DNA from 2 places in the Nonomuraea sp. NPDC004580 genome. Region 1 is predicted to be linked to the other one. Evidence: riboswitches for the same ligand, from Rfam matches in the RefSeq annotation. Region 1 holds a riboswitch; the other holds the start of a gene.
The links. Region 1 has a riboswitch for S-adenosylmethionine ahead of thrC (threonine synthase). Riboswitches for the same ligand answer to the same signal wherever they lie in the genome.
Positions count from the first base shown of each region.

Region 2: another riboswitch for S-adenosylmethionine. It lies ahead of ABZW11_RS04660 (aminotransferase class V-fold PLP-dependent enzyme); the one in region 1 lies ahead of thrC (threonine synthase).

Region 1 covers NZ_JBEXLH010000007.1:28,786-39,722, forward strand. The annotation lists gene ABZW11_RS10530 (trehalose-6-phosphate synthase) at 1-1,390, opposite strand, end outside; gene ABZW11_RS10535 (RNA polymerase sigma factor) at 1,422-1,976, shown strand; SAM riboswitch class I at 2,056-2,197, shown strand; gene thrC (threonine synthase) at 2,211-3,443, shown strand; gene ABZW11_RS10545 (MoaD/ThiS family protein) at 3,468-3,743, shown strand; gene ABZW11_RS10550 (cold-shock protein) at 3,987-4,187, shown strand; gene groL (chaperonin GroEL) at 4,518-6,149, shown strand; gene ABZW11_RS10560 (hypothetical protein) at 6,300-6,530, shown strand; gene ABZW11_RS10565 (YbhB/YbcL family Raf kinase inhibitor-like protein) at 6,585-7,115, opposite strand; gene ABZW11_RS10570 (AAA family ATPase) at 7,182-9,212, opposite strand; gene ABZW11_RS10575 (hypothetical protein) at 9,334-9,663, shown strand; gene ABZW11_RS10580 (DNA repair helicase XPB) at 9,879-10,937, opposite strand, start outside.
Region 2 covers NZ_JBEXLH010000002.1:320,022-330,958, reverse strand. The annotation lists gene folP (dihydropteroate synthase) at 1-424, shown strand, start outside; gene ABZW11_RS04700 (nuclear transport factor 2 family protein) at 421-867, shown strand; gene folB (dihydroneopterin aldolase) at 857-1,222, shown strand; gene folK (2-amino-4-hydroxy-6-hydroxymethyldihydropteridine diphosphokinase) at 1,219-1,722, shown strand; gene ABZW11_RS04685 (DUF3180 domain-containing protein) at 1,719-2,177, shown strand; gene ABZW11_RS04680 (hypothetical protein) at 2,174-2,359, opposite strand; gene ABZW11_RS04675 (acyltransferase) at 2,352-3,479, opposite strand; gene ABZW11_RS04670 (NADH-quinone oxidoreductase subunit D) at 3,476-4,621, opposite strand; gene ABZW11_RS04665 (DoxX family protein) at 4,744-5,439, shown strand; gene ABZW11_RS04660 (aminotransferase class V-fold PLP-dependent enzyme) at 5,543-6,838, opposite strand; SAM riboswitch class IV at 6,883-6,998, opposite strand; gene ABZW11_RS04655 (TerC family protein) at 7,112-7,855, shown strand; gene ABZW11_RS04650 (cytochrome P450) at 7,855-9,051, shown strand; gene ABZW11_RS04645 (SAM-dependent methyltransferase) at 9,100-10,062, opposite strand; gene ABZW11_RS04640 (chaplin family protein) at 10,252-10,479, shown strand; gene ABZW11_RS04635 (DUF2520 domain-containing protein) at 10,797-10,937, shown strand, end outside.

The DNA.
Region 1 (10,937 bases):
GTTGCGGTGGCAGCGCGGTCGCGGCGGCGCGCAGCTTGTCGCGGCGGGTGCGCCGCTCGTCCTCCGGCATGACCAGCGCCTCGTGCAGCGCGGCCGCGGTGCCGCTGATGTCGTACGGGTTGACGAGCAGCGCGTGCTGGCCCAGCTCGGCCGCGGCGCCCGCCTCCCGCGACAGCACGAGCGCGCAGTGCGGCGACAGCACGGGGCCCTCCTTGGCCACCAGGTTCATGCCGTCGCGGATGGGGTTGACCAGCAGCACGTCGGCCATCCGGTAGGCGGCCAGCGAGCGCGGATAGTCGTCGTTGACGTTGAGGATGAGCGGGTCCCAGTCCTCGGTGGCGTACTCGTCCTCGATCTCCTGGGCGCAGCGCTGCACCGACGCGGTGTACTCGCGGTATTCGGGCAGGTCGTGCCGGCTGGGATAGGCGAAGGCGAGGTGGACCACGCGGCCGTGCCACTCGGGATGGGCGGCGAGGAACTCGCGGTAGGCGTTGAGCCCGCGCACGATGTTCTTCGACAGCTCGGTGCGGTCGATGCGGACGATCAGCTTGCGCCCGCCGACCTGCTCCCGCAGCGCCGTCATGTGCGACTCGACGTCGGGCTCGCAGGCCCGCTCCCACAGCGCGGCGCCGTCCACCCCCAGGCTGTGGACGCCGATGCGGGTGGTCCTGCCGGCGTGGGTGACGCTGCGCCCGACGCGGTCGGACTCGGCGCCCAGCAGCCGCTCGCAGCAGTCCATGAACGCCTGCGCCCACCGGTCGGTGAGGAACCCGGCGTGGTCGGCGCCCAGGATGCCTTCGAGCACCTCCTTGGCGACGTCGTCGGGCAGCAGCGAGAAGTATTCGGGCGGCGCCCACGGGGTGTGGCTGAAGTGCGCGATGCGCAGGTCGGGTCGTTCGGCCCTGAGCATGGCCGGGGTCAGCGTAAGGTGGTAGTCCTGCACCATCACGCGTGCGCCGTGGCCGGCCTCCTCGGCCAGCGCCAGCGCGAAAGCGCCGTTGTAGTCGCGGTATGACTCCCACTCGCGCTCGAACCTGGTGCCGAAATTGGGCGAGTTGGGGATGTCGTAGAGCAGATGGTTGACGAACCACAGGGTCGAGTTGGCCACCGCGTTGTAGGCGCGGTGGAAGATGGCGGGCGGGATGTCGAGCATGCGCATCGGGCCCGTGTCGTAGCCCGCGTGGTCGACGCGGCCGCCGCCGGCCTGCCGTACGGCGCTGCGGTCGCCGTCGGACAGCGCCGCGCAGACCCACAGCACGCCGTCGCCCTTGGCCACGCCCGACAGGCCCGACACGAGACCGCCGCCGCCGCGCTTCATGGTGAGTTCGCCGTCGTCGGAGACGGTGAAGGAGACCGGCCCTCTGTTGGAGGCCAACAGCACGCTGTTCATCTAGGCTCCTTTCGATCATAGGATCCCAGCTATGGCGCTTGATGAGCTAACCGAGGAACTCGCCCGCTCAGCCGCTGCCGGAGATCATCGCGCACTCGGCGAGCTCCTGGCGCGGATAGAGCCCGATGTGATGCGGCACTGCGCCCGAATCCTGCCTTATCACCAGGACGCGGAGGAGGCCTCGCAAGATACGTTGCTGGCCGTGGCGCGTAACATCGGGCGGTTCGAGGGGCGCGCCAGGTTCAGTACGTGGCTGCACATCGTGACGGCCAACTGCGCGCGCACGACGTACCGGTCGCTGAAGCGGCGGGCGGCCGAGCAGAGCTCGGACGAGCTGCCCGTGCAGAAGCCCGACGTGCGGCGGGTCAGCGTGATCGCCGGCTCGCGGCTGGACCTGCTCGACGCGATGGAGGCGCTGGAGGCCGACAAGCCCGACCTGGCGCAGGCGCTGGTGCTGCGCGACATCGTCCAGCTCGACTACAACGAGGTGGCCGAGCAGCTCGGCATCCCGCTGGGCACCGCGAAATCCCGCATCCATCAGGCGCGCAAGTACGTGCAGGGTGTGCTGGGCGAGGACTACCGCTGAGACCACCCGTCTCACATGTTGAGACGGGTGGTAATTCCAGCCACTTAAGCGGGTAGAGTCCGTTTCAACAACTTCATATTGCTCATCCAGAGGGGTGGAGGGACCGGCCCTGCGAAGCCCCGGCAACCCTCCCGGCTTTCGACTCGCGACCAGGCGAGGCCGACCGGGACAAGGTGCCAATTCCGGTTCGCGGTCAAGGTGGCCGTGGGCGAAGATGAGGGAAGGCCTCGCTTCATGTCGCTTGACTTTGGTCCTGCCGTCGCTCTGTCCTGCCGCGAGTGCGGCGCGCGTTACCCGCTGGGTCCCAGCTTCGCGTGTCAGGAGTGTTTCGGGCCGCTCGAGGCGGCCTACGACTTCGGCCAGGTGACCCGCGAGCAGATCGCATCGGGTCCGGCCAACATCTGGCGTTACCGGGCGCTCCTTCCGGTGCCGGCGAACGTGACCGAAAAGCCGAATATGAACCCCGGCTGGACGAAATTGGTCAAGGCCGGAAACCTCGGCCGAACGCTCGGCATCAAGTCCCTTTACGTGAAGGACGACTCCGGCAATCCCACCCACTCCTTCAAGGACCGGGTCGTCGCCATGGCCGTCGAAGCGGCCAGGAACTTCGGTTTCCACACGCTTTCCTGCTCCTCCACCGGCAATCTCGCCGGCGCCGTCACCGCCGCCGCCGCGCGGGCCGGGCTCGACGCGTGCGTGTTCATCCCGGCCAATCTGGAGCAGGCGAAGATCGCCATGGCGCGGGTCTTCGGCGGGAGACTCATCGGCATCGAGGGCACGTACGACGACGTCAACCGGTTCTGCTCCGAGCTCATCGGCGACCCGATGGGCGACAAGTGGGGATTCGTCAACGTCAACCTGCGGCCCTACTACGCCGAGGGCTCCAAGACGCTCGCGTACGAGATCGCCGAGCAGCTCGGCTGGCGGCTGCCCGAGCAGATCATCATCCCCATCGCCTCCGGGTCCCAGCTCACGAAGATCGACAAGGGCTTCAAGGAGCTGGTGAAGCTGGGGCTGGTCGAGGACACCCCGTACAAGATCTTCGGGGCGCAGGCGGCCGGGTGCTCGCCGGTGTCCACCGCGTACAAGGCGGGGCACGAGGTCGTACGGCCGGTCAAGCCCGACACCATCGCCAAGTCCCTGGCCATCGGCAACCCGGCCGACGGCCCGTACGTGCTGGACATCGCCCGGCGCACCGGCGGGGCCGTCGAGGACGTCACCGACGCCGAGATCGTGGCCGCCATCAAGCTGCTGGCCTCGACCGAGGGCGTCTTCGCCGAGACCGCGGGCGGCGTCACCGTCGGCGTGCTGAAGAAGCTCACCGAGAACGGCGTGCTCGACCCCGACGCCCTCACCGTGGTGCTCAACACCGGTGACGGGCTCAAGACGCTCGACGCGATCAGCGACGACGCCGCACCCACGGCCGTGATCCGGCCCTCCCTCGACGCGTTCCGCGCGACTGTCTGACAACCAGGAAAGGCGACTTAAACCATGAGCGTTTCTGTGCGGATTCCCACCATTCTGCGCACCTACACCGGGGGCAACGCGGAGGTCAGTGGCGAGGGCGCGACGCTTCGTGACGTGCTCATCAAGCTCGACGCCGACTACCCGGGCATCGGGGCGAGAATTCTGGATGAATCGGGCAAGATTCGTCGTTTCGTCAACGTTTACGTGGGGGAAGAGGACGTCCGTTTCGCCGAGGGTCTCGACACTCCCGCCCCTGAGGGCGCTCAGATCTCCATCATCCCGGCGGTCGCCGGCGGCTGAGTGTCGCGGCTCACATCCAGAAGGCGCCCCTTGTGGGCGCCTTCTCCTTTTGCGGGCCTAATTCAATGTTGAACCACGTTCGGGAAGAAGAAATAGGCAGTTCCCAGATTGACTCTGTTGCCAAACCCCTCCCCACAGGTATGGTCGAGGGCGATCGTCCGGCTGATTTTCTGTTAAGTCGGGCGATTACAGGTCTCGCGGAGGAATGGGCGAGATCTGGGAGACCAGTAAGAGGAGTCGGAAGTGGCGCAGGGCACCGTCAAGTGGTTCAACGCGGACAAGGGCTACGGCTTCATCGCGGTAGACGGTGGTAAGGATGTATTCGTCCATTACTCAGCGATCCTGATGGACGGGTACCGATCTCTCGAGCAGGGACAGCGCGTCGAGTTCGAGATCACGCAGGGCCAGAAGGGACCGCAGGCGGAGTCCGTCCGAACGGTCTGATCGACATCCTGGTATGCACCGGGCGGGTTCGCACGGCAGCGCAGTCCGTGCGAGCCGTCATCTCTCTTTCGTCGACTCGCGTACGGTGAGCCGCTCAGGGCGGCTCGCCGTACCGGCGTACTGACTGACCTGGGCGGAAACGTGGGGCAGGTGGGCGTTCGCTTGCACTCGGCAGGGTAGAGTGCTAAACAGTTCGTTGGCACTCTGTGCAGCAGAGTGCCAACACCGGATCGGGACGATGGGGTCTGCCGAAGGAGATGCTGACCCATGCCGTCGCGGGCGTCGGCTCGGTCCACGACAAGCCACCCTGCATCTGGGAGGTCTAGCCTTATGGCAGCCAAGATGATCGCGTTTGACGAGGACGCCCGGCGCGGTCTCGAGCGCGGTATGAACCAGCTCGCCGACGCCGTCAAGGTGACCTTGGGCCCCAAGGGCCGCAACGTCGTGCTGGAGAAGAAGTGGGGCGCTCCCACGATCACCAACGACGGTGTGTCCATCGCCAAGGAGATCGAGCTCGAGGACCCCTGGGAGAAGATCGGCGCCGAGCTGGTCAAGGAGGTCGCGAAGAAGACCGACGACGTGGCTGGTGACGGCACCACCACGGCCACCGTGCTCGCCCAGGCGCTGGTGCGCGAGGGTCTGCGCAACGTCGCCGCCGGCGCCAACCCGATGGCCCTGAAGAAGGGCATCGAGTCCGCCGTCGAGCGCGTCAGCGAGGAGCTCTCCAAGCTGGCCAAGGACGTGGAGACCAAGGAGCAGATCGCCTCCACCGCCTCCATCTCCGCCGCCGACCCCGAGATCGGCTCGCTCATCGCCGAGGCGATGGACAAGGTCGGCAAGGAAGGCGTCATCACCGTCGAGGAGAGCAACACCTTCGGCCTCGAGCTCGAGCTCACCGAGGGCATGCGCTTCGACAAGGGCATGACGTCGATGTACTTCGTGACCGACTCCGACCGCATGGAGGCCGTGCTCGAAGACCCCTACATCCTGATCGTCAACAGCAAGGTCTCCGCCAACAAGGACCTGCTGCCGCTGCTCGACAAGGTCGTCCAGTCGGGCAAGCCGCTGCTGATCATCGCCGAGGACGTCGAGGGCGAGGCCCTGGCGACCCTGGTCGTCAACAAGATCCGCGGCCTGTTCCGCTCCGTGGCCGTCAAGGCCCCGGGCTTCGGTGACCGCCGCAAGGCCATGCTCAACGACATCGCGATCCTGACCGGCGGTCAGGTCATCGCCGAGGAGGTCGGCCTCAAGCTCGAGACCGCCACCCTCGACCTGCTGGGCCGCGCCCGCAAGGTGGTCGTGACCAAGGACGAGACGACGATCGTCGACGGCGCCGGTGACGCTGAGCAGATCTCCGGCCGGGTCAACGAGATCCGCGCCGAGATCGAGCGCACCGACTCCGACTACGACCGCGAGAAGCTCCAGGAGCGTCTGGCCAAGCTGGCCGGCGGCGTCGCCGTCATCAAGGCCGGTGCCGCCACCGAGGTCGAGCTCAAGGAGCGCAAGCACCGCATCGAGGACGCCGTCCGCAACGCGAAGGCGGCCGTCGAGGAGGGCATCGTCCCCGGCGGTGGCGTGGCGCTGCTGCAGGCCGGCGCCAAGGCGTTCGACAAGCTCGAGCTCAACGGCGACGAGGCCACCGGTGCCGCCATCGTCAAGAAGGCGCTGGAGGAGCCGCTCAAGCAGATCGCGGTCAACGCCGGCCTCGAGGGCGGCGTCGTGGTCGAGCGCGTGCGCAACCTCACCCCGGGTGAGGGCCTCAACGCCGCGTCGGGCGAGTACGTCAACATGTTCGAGTCGGGCATCATCGACCCGGCCAAGGTGACGCGCTCCGCGCTGCAGAACGCCGCCTCCATCGCGGCGCTGTTCCTGACGACCGAGGCCGTCATCGCCGAGAAGCCCGAGAAGGCTCCGGCCGCTCCCGCCGGCGGCATGCCCGGCGGCGGCGACATGGACTTCTAGGTCTTTATCCGTCGCGCAGGCGAAGAGCGGTCCGGAATTTTCCGGGCCGCTCTTTTTCTTGTGGAGCTGCCATTACGTTTCACCATTGATCCGCTACTCATGGTGAGGAAAGGTGGTCAGCCATAACTCACCTCAACGAAGGAGTGGCGGATGTTCTCCCGCAGCAAGCGCATTTTCGGTATCACGGCCATCGCCCTGGCCGCCGTCACCGCCGCGGCGGCTCCCGCGCATGCCGACGACGAGCTGACGGGCACGTTCAGCCTGCTGCGCCAGCTGAACAATCCGTTCTGCCTGCCGGGCGCGACCACCACCGGCATTCCGGTCGTCGACTCGCTGCTGCCGGGGCTCGTCGGCTGCCCCCAGGCGCCCCTCGTACGCTGACCCCGACATGACGAGCGCCCCGCCGGGCTCCCGGCGGGGCGCTCCGGCGCCTTTTCAGACGCCGAAGTGGGCCACGATGAAGCCGCGGGCCAGCAGGTTGGCGTTGATGTTGAAGCCGACCACGGCCGGGCTGACGTCGCTGTCGACCCCCAGCTTGTCGACGCCCAGCGCGTGCACGGTGAAGACGTAGCGGTGCGGGTCGCCGGGAGGCGGGGCGGCGCCGCCGTAGGCCTTGGTGCCGTAGTCGGTGCGGGCGTGCACGGCGCCCTCGGGCAGGCCCTTGAAGTCGGGCGCCGAGCCCGCGCCGGTGGGCAGCTCAGTCACCGAGGCCGGCAGGTCGAACAGCACCCAGTGCCAGAAGCCGCTGCCGGTCGGCGCGTCGGGGTCGAAGCACGTGACGGCGTAGCTCCCGGTGCCCTCGGGGGCGCCGGACCAGCGCAGGTGCGGCGACTGGTTGCCGCCCGTCATGCCCCAGTCGTTGAAGACGTGGAGGTCGGGCAGGCGCTCGCCGTCCTGGATGTCGTCGCTCTCGACCGCGAGCGCGGGGACCGATGGCAGGAATTCATGGGGAAGCGGTGCGGGCACGGCATCCTCCTTGGGTGAGAGCTAGGTGCTTGCCCAGCCATCCTAGAAGCGCCGTGCCCGCGCGGCTCACGGCTCCAGCTCGGCGGGCAGCGGCTTGTCGTGCAGCACGGTCAGCGAGGTGACCGCTCGGGTCAGCACGACGTAGAGCCGGGCCAGGCCCCTGGGCTCGGCGGCCACGATGTCGGCCGGCTCGACCACGATGACGTGGTCGTACTCGAGGCCCTTGGCGAGCGTGGCGGGCACGACGAGCAGGCGCTGCTCGTCGGGGGAGTCGGGGTCGAGCACGGCGTGCGGCAGCTCGGCCAGCGCCTGCGAGACGGTCTCGACCAGCGCGTCGGGAACGATGACGCCGATGGAGCCCTCGTTGGCCAGCGCCTGCCGCGCCGCCTCGATGACCGAGCCGCCGGGCAGCACGGTGAGCGAGCCCGCGCCGGGACGCAGCGAGCGCGGCGCGGCCAGGCCGGGGGCGATGGAGGGCAGCAGCCGGGCCGCGTAGTCGAGCACCTCGCGCGGCACGCGGAAGCCGAGCGTCAGCTCCGTCACCTCGCCCTCGCGCTGGCCGAGGTGTTCGAGCACCGCCTGCCACGAGGTGGTGGACCACGGGGTGGTGCCCTGCGCGAGGTCGCCGAGCACGGTGGCCGAGCCGTTGCGGCAGCGCCGCCCGAGCGCCCTGAGCTGCATCTCCGACAGGTCCTGCGCCTCGTCCACGACCAGGTGACCGAGTGAGGGCGTGCGTTCCATGAGGTCGCGCAGCTCGTCGAGGAGCGCCGCGTCGGCCGCCGACCACTTCGCGGACTTCCAGCTCCGGTACGGCTTGCGCCGGCCGAGCAGCTCCTGCTCCTCGGCCGTCAGGTCGGACTTGGCGGCCTTGGCGCGGAACTCGGGGTCGGACAGCAGGCGATGGAGCACCTGCTCGGGCGTCAGCTTGGGCCAGACGGCGTCCACGAGCTGCTTGACCGGCTTCGACCTGGCCACCGCGTCCTGGACCCGGTCGTCGGGGGACTCGCCGCGCTGCTCCATGCGTACCAGCACCATGTGGGCCAGCCGCTGGGCCAGCGCCGCGCGGCCGGGGTTGTAGCGGGTGGTGCCGCGCAGGGAGGCGACGATCTCGCGCACCTCGTAGTCGGCGACCCGGTAGCGGTAGGCGCCCTTGGTGAAGACGACGCCCTCCTCCGGCTTGACGATGTGCAGCCAGAGCGCGCGCTCAAGGACGCCGGCCATCCTGGCGTCGCCCTTGATGGCGGCGACCTCGGGGTCCTCGGGGGTGGCGTGCTCGCCGAGCAGCCCGGCCACCGTGGTCTGGTCGACCTTGACCTCGCCCAGCGCGGGCAGCACAGAGGAGATGTAGGACAGGAAGGCCCGGTTCGGCCCGACGATCATGACGCCCGACCTGGCCAGCCGCTCGCGGTGGGTGAACAGCAGGTAGGCGGCGCGGTGGAGGCCGACGGCGGTCTTCCCGGTGCCGGGCGCACCCTGCACGCACACCGTCTGGGCCAGCGTGGAGCGGACGATCTCGTCCTGGTCGGGCTGGATGGTGGCGACGATGTCGCGCATGGGGCCGGTGCGGGGGCGCTCGATCTCCTCGGTGAGGATCTTCGACGGGCCGATGTCGCCGCCGTCGGCCAGCGGCTCGTCCTCGTACGCGGTGAGCGCCCCGCCGTGGTAGCCGAAGCGCCGCCGGCGCTCGACGCCCATCGGGTCGGCCGGGCTGGCCTGGTAGAACGCGCGCGACACCGGCGCCCGCCAGTCGATCACCAGCGGCTTGCTGCCGGCGTCGTGGACGTGGCGGCGTCCGACGTAGATGGTGCCGGGCAGGTCGTCGCCCCCTGCGCGGTCGAGGCGGCCGAAGAAGAGCGGGGTGTCGGGGTGGTCGGCCAGCGCGGCCACCCGCTGGTCGAGCAGCGACTGCAGGATCTGCTGCGAGACCCAGTCGCCGGCCGCGTCGGCCGACAGAGACTGGGCGTGCGCGCGCATGGCTTTGAGCGCGGCTCTGGACTCGGCGAGGTGGGCCTGCTCGGCCGCGAGTACGCCGGCCGGGTCGTCGGGGTCTGTGCTGGTCTCTTGGCGTATGTCTGGGGCCATCTGGTGCCCGGGCATGCGAAAGCGCCTCCCTGGTCTGGTGAACGGAGGTGGTCAAGGCAGCGAATCCGCCAGTCTAGTGGCGACTTCAGCGGGCTTCCACAGCATTTACTCGCGGCCGGCCGGGTACGCATAGGAGGTGCTCCGGCTCCGTGTCTCGCCGATCGTCCCCACGATCGCGAGCTTCCTGCTCGCCGCGTTGTGGGGTCTGTCGGTGTTCGCCGGGTGGGGGCTGCAGGCGTTCTGTGCGGGAGATGAGAGCCCGTCGACGTGTTCGCAGCGCCTTGATACCGTTTCCACGGTGTCGGCGCTGTTCGCCGCACTGGCGGCGTGCTGCACGGTGGCCGCCTGGCTGATCCCGTGGTCGAGGGCCGACTCGCGGACGTTCGCCCGCTTGATGGGCGCCGGGGTGGTGGCCTGGATCGCGGCCGAGGGAGTGTTGTTCCTCGGCGGCCTGCTGGCACGCTGAGCCAGGCGGAAAAGGGCGTCAGCTACCAACCTGGAAATACCGAAAAAATCGGGCATTTCAGGTGGGTTTGTCGGATCATGGGGGTATGTCGCAGGCGGCGTGATAGTACGCAGGTGAGGGGGGTGGTTCGAATGTCGTCGGCCCGCGGAGTCTCGTGGACGTGAGACCACGGTGAATGCCTGGCCGCTCGGGCGAGCGGCCGGGCATCGCGACCGCTACACCCCGCCCAGCACGTCGTCGGCGTCGATGATCTGGTAGGCGTATCCCTGCTCGGCCAGGAACCGCTGCCGGTGCGCCGCGAACTCCTGATCGACGGTGTCCCTGCTGACCACCGTGTAGAACCGGGCGCCCCCGCCGTCGGCCTTGGGCCGCAGCACGCGTCCGAGCCGCTGGGCCTCCTCCTGGCGCGAGCCGAACGTGCCCGACACCTGGATCGCGACGGCCGCCTCAGGCAGGTCGATGGAGAAGTTGGCCACCTTCGACACCACCAGCACCTGGATCTCCTTGTCGCGGAACGCCTGGTAGAGGCGCTCGCGCTCCTTGATCCTGGTGTCGCCCTTGATCACCGGCGCGTTGAGGTGCTCGCCCAGCTCGTCGAGCTGGTCGATGTACTGGCCGATGACCAGCACCTGCTCACCCAGATGGCGGCGGACGAGAGCCTCGGTGACGTGGGTCTTCGACGGCGTGGTGGCGCAGAAGCGGTAGCGCTCCTCCGCCTCGGCCATCGCGTACGCCAGCCGCTCGTCGTCGGTCAGCGTGACCCGGACCTCGACGCAGTCGGCCGGCGCGATCCAGCCCTGGTTCTCCATCTCCTTCCAGGGCGCGTCGTAACGCTTGGGGCCGATCAGCGAGAACACGTCGCCCTCGCGGCCGTCCTCGCGCACCAGCGTCGCGGTCAAGCCGACGCGCCTGCGGGCCTGCAGGTCGGCGGTCATCCGGAAGATCGGCGCGGGCAGCAGGTGGACCTCGTCGTAGACGATCAGGCCCCAGTCGCGGGCGTCGAACAGCTCAAGATGGCTGTAGACGCCTTTGCGCCTGGTGGTCATCACCTGGTAGGTGGCGATGGTGACCGGGCGGATCTCCTTTTTGTTGCCGGAGTACTCGCCGATCTCGTCCTCGGTCAGCGACGTGCGCTTGAGCAGCTCGGTCTTCCACTGGTGGGCCGAGACCGTGTTGGTGACCAGGATGAGCGTGGTGGCCTGGGCGTGTGCCATGGCCGCCGCGCCGACGATCGTCTTGCCCGCGCCACAGGGCAGCACCACCACGCCGGAGCC
Region 2 (10,937 bases), on a different contig from region 1:
CCACGACATGGAGTCCCGCGCCGTCTACACCGACGTGGTGACGGAGGTGCGCGAAGAGCTGAGCAAGCGGGTCGATCTGGTGATGGCAGAGGGCGTCACGGAGGAGCAGATCGTGCTCGACCCGGGCCTGGGCTTCGCCAAGAACGCCGAACACAACTGGGCGGTGCTGGCCGGCATCCCGCAACTCGCGGAGCTCGGCTTCCCGCTGCTCATCGGGGCTTCACGTAAACGGTTCCTGGGGCGCCTGCTGGCCGAACCCGACGGCACGCCCCGGCCGTTCAGTCGCAGCGACGACGCCACGCTGGCCGTGACCGCACTGGCCGCGCACGCCGGAGCCTGGTGCGTACGCGTGCACGAAGTAGGTCCCAATGCCGATGCCGTGCGCGTGGCCGCCGCATGGAAGAGAGCCGGAGCAGGCACATGAGCGTCGACACCGCCGCCATCGAGACGGTCAACCAGGAGTTCTACACCGCCATCGAGAGCGGCGACCTGGACAAGATGACCGAGATCTGGGCCGAGGACACCACCGACGACCAGGTGAGTTGCGTACACCCGGGCTGGACCCTGCTGTCGGGCCGCTCCGAGGTGCTGCGGTCGTGGGCCCTGATCATGGCCAACACCACCTATATCCAGTTCGTGCTGACCGACGTCAACACGACGGTGCTGGGTGACGTGGCCGTGCTGACCTGTGTGGAGAACATCCTGACCGCGGGGGAGGAGGGTGAGGCCAGTTTCGCCGCGGGCAAAGTGGTGGCCAGCAACGTCTACATCCGCACCTCTCAGGGCTGGCGGTTGTGGATGCACCACGGGTCGCCGGTGCTGCAGGCCGACGACGACGAGGAGGAGGAAGGCGAGCTTGAGCGCTGACCGCATCACCCTCAAGGGCCTGCGCGCCCGGGGCCGGCACGGCGTGCTCGCTGCCGAGCGTGAGCTCGGGCAGGAGTTCGTGGTGGACGCGACGCTGTTCCTCGACACCGCGCCGGCGGCGGCCGGTGACGACCTCACCAAGACGGTCCACTACGGGGAGCTGGCGCAGGCGCTGGCCGCGGTGGTGGAGGGCGAGCCGGTCGAGCTGATCGAGACGCTCGCGCAGCGGCTCGCCGACGTGTGCCTGGCCAACGAGCTGGTGCACAAGGCCGAGGTGAGCGTGCACAAACCGGCGGCGCCGATCCCGGTGCCGTTCGACGACGTGATCGTGACCATCGAGCGGAGCCGCGGATGAAGGTGGTCCTCTCTCTCGGCAGCAACCTGGGGCGCAGGTTCACGACCTTGCAGGACGCGCTGGACGCCCTGTTCGACGCGCCTGGCCTGAAGTTCGTCAAGGCGTCCCCGGTCTACGAGACCGACCCGGTGGGCGGTCCAGGCGGGCAGCGGCCCTACCTCAACGCGATCGTCATCGCGGAGACCACGCTGGAGCCGCGGACGCTGCTGGAGCGGGCGCTGGGCGTGGAGAACGCCTTCGGCCGCGAGCGCCTCGAGCGCTGGGGCCCGCGCACTCTCGACATCGACCTGATCGTGGTGGGCGACGTCGTCTCCGACGATCCCGAGCTGACGCTGCCGCATCCCCGGGCGCACGAGCGGGCGTTCGTGCTGGTGCCGTGGGCCGACTGCGACCCCGAGGGGGTGCTGCCCGGCAAGGGCGCGGTGGCGGGGCTGCTCGAAGGGCTCGACCGGCGGGGCGTACGCCTGCGCGAGGATCTCAAGCTGCAGAGGCCCGATTGAAGCCCACGTCCCCCGGCCCCCTCGTCGGCATCCTGGTCGTCGTCGCCCTCGCCACCTGGGCGGCGATCATGATGAGTGACTACGGCAGGCTGCCGCTGCTGCCGTGGACCGCCATCCCCACCCTGCTCCTGCTGGCGCTCGGCGAGGGCTACAGCGGCTGGGCCACCAAGGCCAGGCTCGCCCGCAAGCCGGGCACCAAGCCGGTCGAGCCGCTCGCGGTGGCCCGGCTGGCGGCGCTGGGCAAGGCGTCGGCGTACGCGGGTGCGGTGTTCGGCGGCGTCTTCGCCGGCTTCGCGCTCCACACGGTGCAGCTCCTCGACAGGGAGACGCCGCGCAGCGAGTTCTTCATCGCGACCGGCTCGTTCGTCTCCTGCGTGCTGCTCGTCTGCGCGGCCCTCTACCTGGAGCACTGCTGCCGGGTGCCGAAGAAGCCGGAGGACGAGGAGCGCCGCTAGCGCTCGTCGGGCAGGCCCTCCACGGCCCGCTGCTCGGCGGCGGCGAGGCGGTCGTGCCAGATCTCCCGCTGCAGCAGGCGCAGCGCGCGACGCAGCACGTCGCTGGGCCGTTCACCGTCCCGCAACGCGGTACGGATGATCCGCTCGTCTTCGGCGTTGGCCCGGAAGGCGATCTCAGCCATGCGTCGAGCTTATGGACCCGCCGACAGCCTTGTCCTGCGTTTGCCGGACGGGAGCCCGGCGCCGGCCGAAGAGGTAGATGACGGGCGTGGTGCAGATCAGCGGCCCGATGACGGCGATCGGGCGTTCGAGCCACCATTTCAGGTCGGGCGGGATCTGGTCGCCGAGCGTGCCGAAAAGCCACCACGACAGGCCCAGCGAGATGGCCATGCCGGTGGTGTGGAAGAGGAACAGCGGCAGCGAGTACCGGTTGATGAAGTCGTTGAGCCGCCGCCAGCGCGGCCGCTCCAGCACCTGCTCCATGGCCGGGCGCAGCACCTCGACGAGCCCGATCTGGAACAGCAGCAGCGCGACGATGACGAACGTGGGCGGCGCCATGTTCGACCACTTGTCGCCCGGCACGCCGACCATCGAGCCCGGATAGATGCCCGAGTACACCAGCCCGAACAGGGCGAACAGCCCGGTCCACAGCAGGGCGGCGTCGTAGCGGCGCGGCAGCTCCACGACCCGGTCGTAGAAGAAGCCGGCCTGGTGGGCGAGACCCCAGACGACGATCATGTTGAGCCAGCCGGCCCACTCCACGCCGTAGCGGAAGCGCAGCACGTCCACGACCAGCGCCGTGCCGCCGAGCCAGATCAGCGCGAGCACGTCGTAGCGGCGGTGCAGCCACAGCGCGACCGGCAGCAGCGCGATGAGCACGAGGTAGACGCCGAGGAACCACAGCGGGCTGAGCACCAGCAGCACCACCCGCCACATCCAGTCCACCTCGAACGTGTACGTCACCACCGCCCCGATGACGACCCACACCCCGGACAGGAACAGCGCGGGTAAGGCGAGCGCGCGGATGCGCCGCAGCACGAACGCGCCGATGCCGGCCCCCCGCCCCTTGGCCCGCCGCCACGACAGCAGGTGCACGTGCCCGCCGACGTAGAAGAACAGCGGCAGCACCTGCAGCAGCCAGGTGAGGATCCACAGCCCAGAGGTGAAGCCGAGCGGGCTGGTCGGCTCGGGGCCGTGCGGCTTCCATGCGAGGATGGTGAACGCCCAGTGCCAGACCACCACGACGATCAGGCTGAGCGCCCGCAGCCAGTCGACGTACTTGTCCCGTTGTTGCCCGCTCACTTGTCGATGTCACCCACGACGAAGAACATCGAGCCGAGGATGGCCACCATGTCGGCCACCAGGTGCCCAGGCAGCATCTCCCGCAGCACCTGGATGTTGCTGTACGACGCCGAGCGCAGCTTGAGCCGCCACGGCGTCTTGTCGCCCTTGGAGACCAGGTAGTAGCCGTTGATGCCGAGCGGGTTCTCGGTCCAGGCGTACGTGTGACCCTCCGGCACCTTCAGCACCTTGGGCAGCCGCTGGTTGATCGGCCCTGACGGCAGCGAGCGCAGCCGCTCGACGCAGGTCTCGGCCAGGTCGAGCGAGACCTTGAGCTGGTCGAGCAGCACCTCGAACCGCGCGTGGCAGTCGCCCGCGCCCCGCGTGACGACCTTCACCGGCAGCTCCCCATAGGCCAGGTACGGATCGTCGCGCCGCAGGTCGATGTCCACCCCGGAGGCACGGGCGATGGGGCCGCTGACGCCGTACTGCAGGATCTGCTCCCGCGTCAGCACCCCCACCCCCTTGGTGCGGGCGATGAAGATCTCGTTGTGCAGGATGAGGTTCTCGATGTCGGGCACCCGGCGACGGGTCTCCGCGACGGCCGCCGACACCCGGTCGAGCCAGCCCAGCGGCAGGTCCTCCTTGAGCCCGCCGACCCGGTTGAACATGTAGTGCATGCGCCCGCCGGAGATCTCCTCCATGACGGCCTGGATGCGCTCGCGCTCGTTGAAGGAGTAGAACAGCGGCGTCATCGCGCCCAGCTCAAGCGGGTAGGAGCCGAGGAACATCAGGTGGTTGAGCACCCGGTTGAGCTCGGCCAGCAGCGTGCGGGCCCAGACCGCGCGCACCGGCGGCTCCATGCCCAGCATGCGCTCGGCCGCGATGACCACGCCCAGTTCGTTCGCGAACCCCGACAGCCAGTCGTGCCGGTTGGCGAGCATGATGATCTGACGGTAGTCGCGCACCTCGAACAGCTTCTCCGCGCCCCGGTGCATGTAGCCGATGATCGGCTCGGCGGTGGCGATGCGCTCGCCGTCGAGCGTCAGCCGCAGCCGCAGCACGCCGTGGGTGGACGGGTGTTGCGGCCCGATGTTGAGGATCATGTCCTCGGTGGCCAGCTCTTTCGCGCCCGCGCCGATTCCGACCACACGTTCCGTCATACGGCCATGCTGCCACCGTCGTCGCTGGTGATCCAGCTAGGGGGTTGGTCAAGAGATGGCATGCGATGACATCCCATAGCCGGACAGGGGGAGGAATAGCTGGAACGGGGGGAGATAGGACCATGAAGAGAGTTCTCTTCGACATCGCGGCCCTGATCGCGCGCGTCATCACCGGCGTGATCTTCGTCGCGCACGGCTGGCAGAAGTGGCAGGGCGGGCACTCCGCGATCGCAAGCGGCTTCGGCGAGATGGGCATCCCGATGCCCGAGCTGGCCGCCGGGTACGCCATGGTCGTCGAACTCATCGGCGGGGTGCTACTGATCATCGGATTGGCGGTCCGCCCTGTGGCGCTGCTGCTGCTGGTCAACATGCTGGGCGCGATCATCTTCGCGCACTGGGGCAAGGGCGTTTTCGTGGGCGAAGGCGGCTGGGAGTTCGCGGCGGCACTCGCGGCGCTTTGCCTGCTGTTCCTGGCGCTGGGCGGCGGGCGCATCGGGATCGACGGCATCCTCTCGTCGATGTTCCGGCGGCGGCACGAACGCCGGGCCGCCGAGGAGGACCTGGTGTCGTACCGGCCGAACAGGACCGACACCACCACCGGCACGACCGGCTCTTACGGCGGCACGGACACCGGCTCCTACGGCGGGCCCACCACGCCCGCCCGGTCCACCACCGGGGAGCCGCCCGACGTCCCCAGGCAGCCGGGCGCGCCGCAGCAGGAGCCGCGGCAGAGCCGGCTCAACGACGAGGACATGCGGGAGATCGACTCCCTGGTCGCCGACGAGCCGCCCCAGCACCGCAAGCCACCGAACCGCTGAGTTCGGCGAGCGGGCCGCCGGCGAAGGCCGCCCGGAAGCGCACGCCCGTAAGGGCCGCCCGGTAAGGCCGCCCGGAAGGGCCGCCCGGTGCGGCCGCTGGACGTCAGCGTGCGACCAGGTCGCGCAGGGCCGACACCAGCCGGTCCACGTGCTCCTGCGTCGTGCCGATGCCGATCGAGGCCCGCACGGCGGACGCGGTGCCGTCCTCGCAGCCACCGTCGGCGGCGCCCAGCAGATGACGGACGAACGGGTGCGCGCAGAACTTCCCGTCGCGCACCCCGATGCCGTACTCGCCGGACAGCACCTCGGCCACCTCCCGCGCCGAGTACCCGGCCACGGTGAACGACACGATGCCGACCCGGGGGTGGTCGGGACCCCACAGGGACAGCTCGCGTACCCCGTCGATGGAGGCCAGCCCGGCACGCAGCCGCGCGATCAGCCGCTCCTCCTCGCGCACCAGCTCGGTCCAGCCGGTCGCGGTGAGCGCGTCGCAGGCCGCGGCCAGCGCGATGGCGCCCAGCACGTTGGGGGTGCCCGCCTCGTGGCGCGGCTCGGGGTCGTCGTGCCACTCGACGTTTGCGGCGCTCTCGCCGACCGAGCGGACGGCGCCGCCGCCCTTGAGGTACGGCTCGCCGTCGGCCAGCCAGTCCCGCCGCCCGACCAGCGCGCCCGCGCCGAACGGCGCGTACAGCTTGTGCCCGGAGAAGGCCACGTAGTCGAGGTCGAGCGCGGTCAGGTTGAGCCGCCGATGCGGTACGAGCTGCGCCGCGTCCACCAGGATCCGCGCGCCGTGCCGGTGCGCGATGTGGGCCAGGGCCGCGATGGGCCACAGCTCGCCGGTGACGTTGGAGGCGGCGGTGACGACGAGCAGCTTGGGCCCGTCGATGGCGGCGAGCGTCTCGTCGGCGGCGCGCACGGCCTCGCCGGGGAAGGCGGGCGGGGCCAGCCGGACCGCGTTCGGCCAGGGCAGCAGGGAGGCGTGGTGCTCGGTGTCGAAGACGACGGCCGTGGTGTCCTCGGGCAGGCAGCCGGCCAGCAGGTTGGTGGCGTCGGTGGTGTTGCGGGTGAAGATCACCGCGTCGTCGGGGCGGGCGCCGACGAAGGCGCGTACGGTGTGGCGAGCCTGCTCGTACCGGGCGGTGGTGAGCTGGGAGGCGTAGCCGGCGCCGCGGTGGACGCTGGAGTAGGCCGGGAGCGCGGCGGTGACGGCGGCGCTGACCGGCTCGAGACAGGGGGCGCTGGCGGCGTAGTCGAGGTTGGCGTAGCCGACCAGGCGGCCGCCCTTGACCGGCACTTCGAGGTCGGCGCCCAGGACGGCGGGGATCGGCCGGGCCTGCGTGGCGGGCGCCGGGGTCTCCTCGGCGGCACGGGCGTTGCTGAAGATCGTCAGAGTGGACACGGCGAACCTCCTCGGGGTCATCGGACCCCTGGAAGCAGCCGAGGAGCCCGCGCTTGCCCGCCACACCTCGTGACGGACCAGGTCTTCACCCGGGGCACCCCGCCGCGGACGCGAGGGTTGCCGGCCAGCTAGCCGGGGCTTGACGCTGGCACTCATGACCTACGAGGGGAACTATAACCGACACCCGGGCGGAAATCGCAAGCCGCGAACTTCTGCGTCCTCTTGCTCGTTGCTACCGGAAACCCGCCTGCCCTCGAGTCATGGAGGTACCCGATGCTCGACTGGGTGGCCGATCCGCAGATCTGGATCGGCTTTTTAACCCTGGTCGCCCTTGAGATCGTGCTGGGGATCGACAACATCATCTTCATCTCCATCCTCGCCGGGAAGCTGCCACCCGAGCAGCGCGACCGGGCCCGCGTGCTCGGCCTGGCCGCGGCACTCGTCAGCCGGCTGCTCCTGCTGTTGGGGCTGTCGTGGGTGGTGCAGCTCACCGAGCCGTTGTTCGAGGTCTTCGGTCATGAGATTTCGGGACGTGACCTGATCCTGCTGCTCGGCGGCCTGTTCCTGCTGGGCAAGAGCGTCACCGAGATCCACCACAACATGGAGGCGCCCCACGACAAGGACGGCAAGAAGCCCGCGGCCGTCTCCTTCACCTCCGTGATCCTGCAGATCATGGTGCTGGACATCGTGTTCTCGCTCGACTCGGTGATCACCGCGGTCGGCATGGTCGACGAGCTGGGCGTCATGGTCGCGGCGGTCGTCGTGGCCGTGGCCGTGATGCTGTTCGCGTCCGGGCCGATCAGCCGGTTCGTGGACAGCCACCCCACGATCAAGATGCTGGCGCTGGCGTTCCTGGTGCTCATCGGCGTGATGCTCGTCGCCGAGGGCCTCGACCAGCACATCCCCAAGGGCTACATCTACTTCGCGATGGCGTTCTCCGTCGTGGTCGAGCTGCTCAACATCCGGGTGCGGAGCAGGAACGCGAAGAAGGAGGCGTCCGCTTCTAAGATGAAATAGTGGGCTTTGATCCTTGGAATCCGGATTTCGTGGCGTACCCGTACCGCGTCTACGACGAGCTGCGCCGCGAGGCGCCCGTCAGCTACTTCGAGCCGACGGGCCAGTGGCTGATCTCCCGGCACGCCGACGTCAACGCGCTGCTCAGGGACCGCCGCCTGGGCCGGTCGTACTTGCACGTGGCCGGCCACGAGGAGTTCGGCAGGCCGCCGGAGCCGGAGTTCCAGGAGCCGTTCTGGCGCGTGATCAGGGCGGGCATGCTCGACGTGGAGCCGCCGGTGCACACGCGGTTGCGCCGGCTGGTCTCCAAGGCGTTCACGCCGCGCATGGTCGAGTCGCTGCGGCCCCGCGTCAGGGCCATGGCGGGCGAGCTCGTGGCCGCGTACGTCGAGAAGGGCGGCGGCGACCTCATCGCCGAGGTCGCCGAGCCGCTGCCGGTCACCGTCATCGCGGAGATGCTCGGCATCCCCGACGGCGACCGCCACCTGCTGCGCCCCTGGTCGGCCGACATCTGCGGCATGTACGAGCTCAACCCCACCCTGGAGGCCCAGCACACCGCCGTACGCGCGGCCACGGAGTTCTCCGGCTACCTCAAGGCGCTGGCCGCCGGCCGGCGCGCGAACCCCGGCGACGACCTCGTCAGCGCCCTCACCCAGATCGACGAGCTGACCGAGGACGAGCTGGTCGGCACCTGTGTGCTGCTGCTCAACGCCGGTCACGAGGCCACCGTGAACGTGACGGGCAACGGCTGGTGGTCGCTGTTCCGCAACCCGGCCGAGCTGGCCAGGCTGCGCGCCGACCGCTCGCTGCTGTCCACCGCGGTCGAGGAGCTGATGCGGTGGGACACGCCGCTGCAGATGTTCGAGCGGTGGGTGCTTGAGGACATCGAGGTGCACGGCGTACGCATCCCGCGCGGCTCGGAGGTGGCCCTGCTGTTCGGCTCGGCCAATAGGGACCCCGAGGTGTTCGCCGACCCTGACCGGCTCGACGTGGGCCGCGCCGACAACCCGCACATCTCGTTCGGCGCCGGCATCCACTTCTGCCTGGGCGCGCCGCTGGCCAGGATCGAGCTGGCGGAGTCGTTCGGCGCCCTGCTCGACCGCACGTCGAAGCTGGAGCTGCGCGAAGAGCCCGCATGGAAGCCCGGCTACGTCATCCGCGGCCTCCGCGCGCTGAACCTGACGGCCACCCCCGCCTGAAGCGGCGGACGCCCGCAGCCGGGCTTCGCCGGGGCGTGGCGGCGAGGGTCACTTGCTCTGGCTGAGCCAGCCGAAGCCGCCGAGCCCGGTCGCCTCCAGCAGCTCGCCCTCCTCCGAGGCCCGCGCGAGCGCGCGCAGGTAGCGGCGCGGATCGGTGCGGGCCAGGTCGAGGGGCGGCCGCGCGCCGGTCAGCCCCAGCTCGCGCAGCGCCTCGCGCTGTGTGGACAAGGCTGTGGATATCGCGCCGGCCCGGCGCCCGGCCTCGGCGCACGCGTCGAGTGCGACGTGTGCGGTGATGTCGCAGCTCCCGTCGGGTACGGGGGTCACGACCGACCCGTCCCGGTATCCGGTCAGCGTTCCACAGGGCGGACGGTTATCCACAGGATGTGCATAATCGATGGCGATCGCCCGGCCCCTGGTGAGACGGAGGAGAACGGACGCCCACGCCTCGTCACGCGGCCTGCCGATCTCGGCCCGCGCCCCCACCCGCGTCAGCGGCCACCACCGGTCGAGCCACTCGCGGTCGGCCGGCCGGAGCGGCCCGCCCAGGCGTTCCTCGCCGGTGTGCACCTCCACCATCACCACCCGGGGCCCGTCGGCGGTCTGCTCGACAACGTCGAGCGGCACGTTGTCGAGCCACTCGTTGGCGACGGCCAGCCCGGTGAAGCAGCACGGCAGCTCTCTCGACCAGCCGATCGCCTCGGGCAGGCCGGCGGGCCTGGGCGACAGCTCGATCGCCGTGACGCGCAGCCGGTCGCGCAGCGCGGGCTCGGCGCGTTCGAGGACCTCGGCGACCAGCACGCCCTCGCCCGCCCCGATGTCGACCAGGTCGAGCGCGTCGGGTTTGCCCAGCTCGGCGTCCACTTCCGCGAGCAGCGCCAGCACCGCCTCGGCGAAGGCCGGGGACGCGCTGACGGAGGTGCGGAAGTGGCCCGAGGGGCGTTCGCGGAGGTAGAAGCCCTCCTCGCCGTACAGCGCGCGCTCCGTCGCCGCGCGCCATGTGAGCCACATGCCTGGACTATCTCATGACTTCCCATCGCGACGCACTGTCATTGAATGACTACTCATTGTCGCAATCATGCGTTAGCGTTTACCTGTTGTCATCGAGTGATTGCGCTGTGCCGACCTCCAGGTGGCGCGGCTTTCACTCGCCGAAGAAACACCCCGCGGTCGTGCAGGCCGCGAAAGAGAGGAGCCCTCGTGCTGAAGAAGGTCATGGTCGTCACCGGAGCCGTCGCCATGCTCTCGCTGGCCGCCCCGGCGCACGCCGACATCACCAACGGCACCGGCGGCGTTGTCTCCGGCAACCAGCTCCACGTCCCGATCGTCGCTCCGATCAACGTCTGCGGAAACGCGGTCGCCGTCATCGGCCTCGCGGTCGCGGGCTGCAAGGGCGGCGCCAACGCCTACGCGCCCAGCCACCACTGAGCGCACCCATAGAGCCCGGGCCGGCGCAGGCCGGCCCGGGTTCATGTCCCGGCTGGTCGGTCGGCGGACGACCAGCCGGCGCACTCCCAAGGGGTCAGCGCGATCGCGGGCGTCGGGTCCACAGAGGACTCGGCGCCCGCTGCCTTCCTGCGATGGCCCCTCTCCTCATCTCTTCCGACAGGGGGTGCACCAGTTCGCATGCCCTTGTCCCTTTTGTCGTTAACTCAACGCGCGGCAAAACACCGGTCACACTCGCCACTCCGCGAGGCCGTTACCCTGGTCGGCAGTGCCATCACGTTGGTCAGGGGTGAGACGTCATGGACGCAGGGGACCGCCCGGCACGGCTGACCGTCGGCGTGCTGGGGGCCGGCAAGGTGGGCTCCGCACTCGGCGCGGCGCTCGCGCAGGCGGGCCACCGGGTGGTGGCCGCCAGCGGCGTTTCCGACAACTCCCAGAGA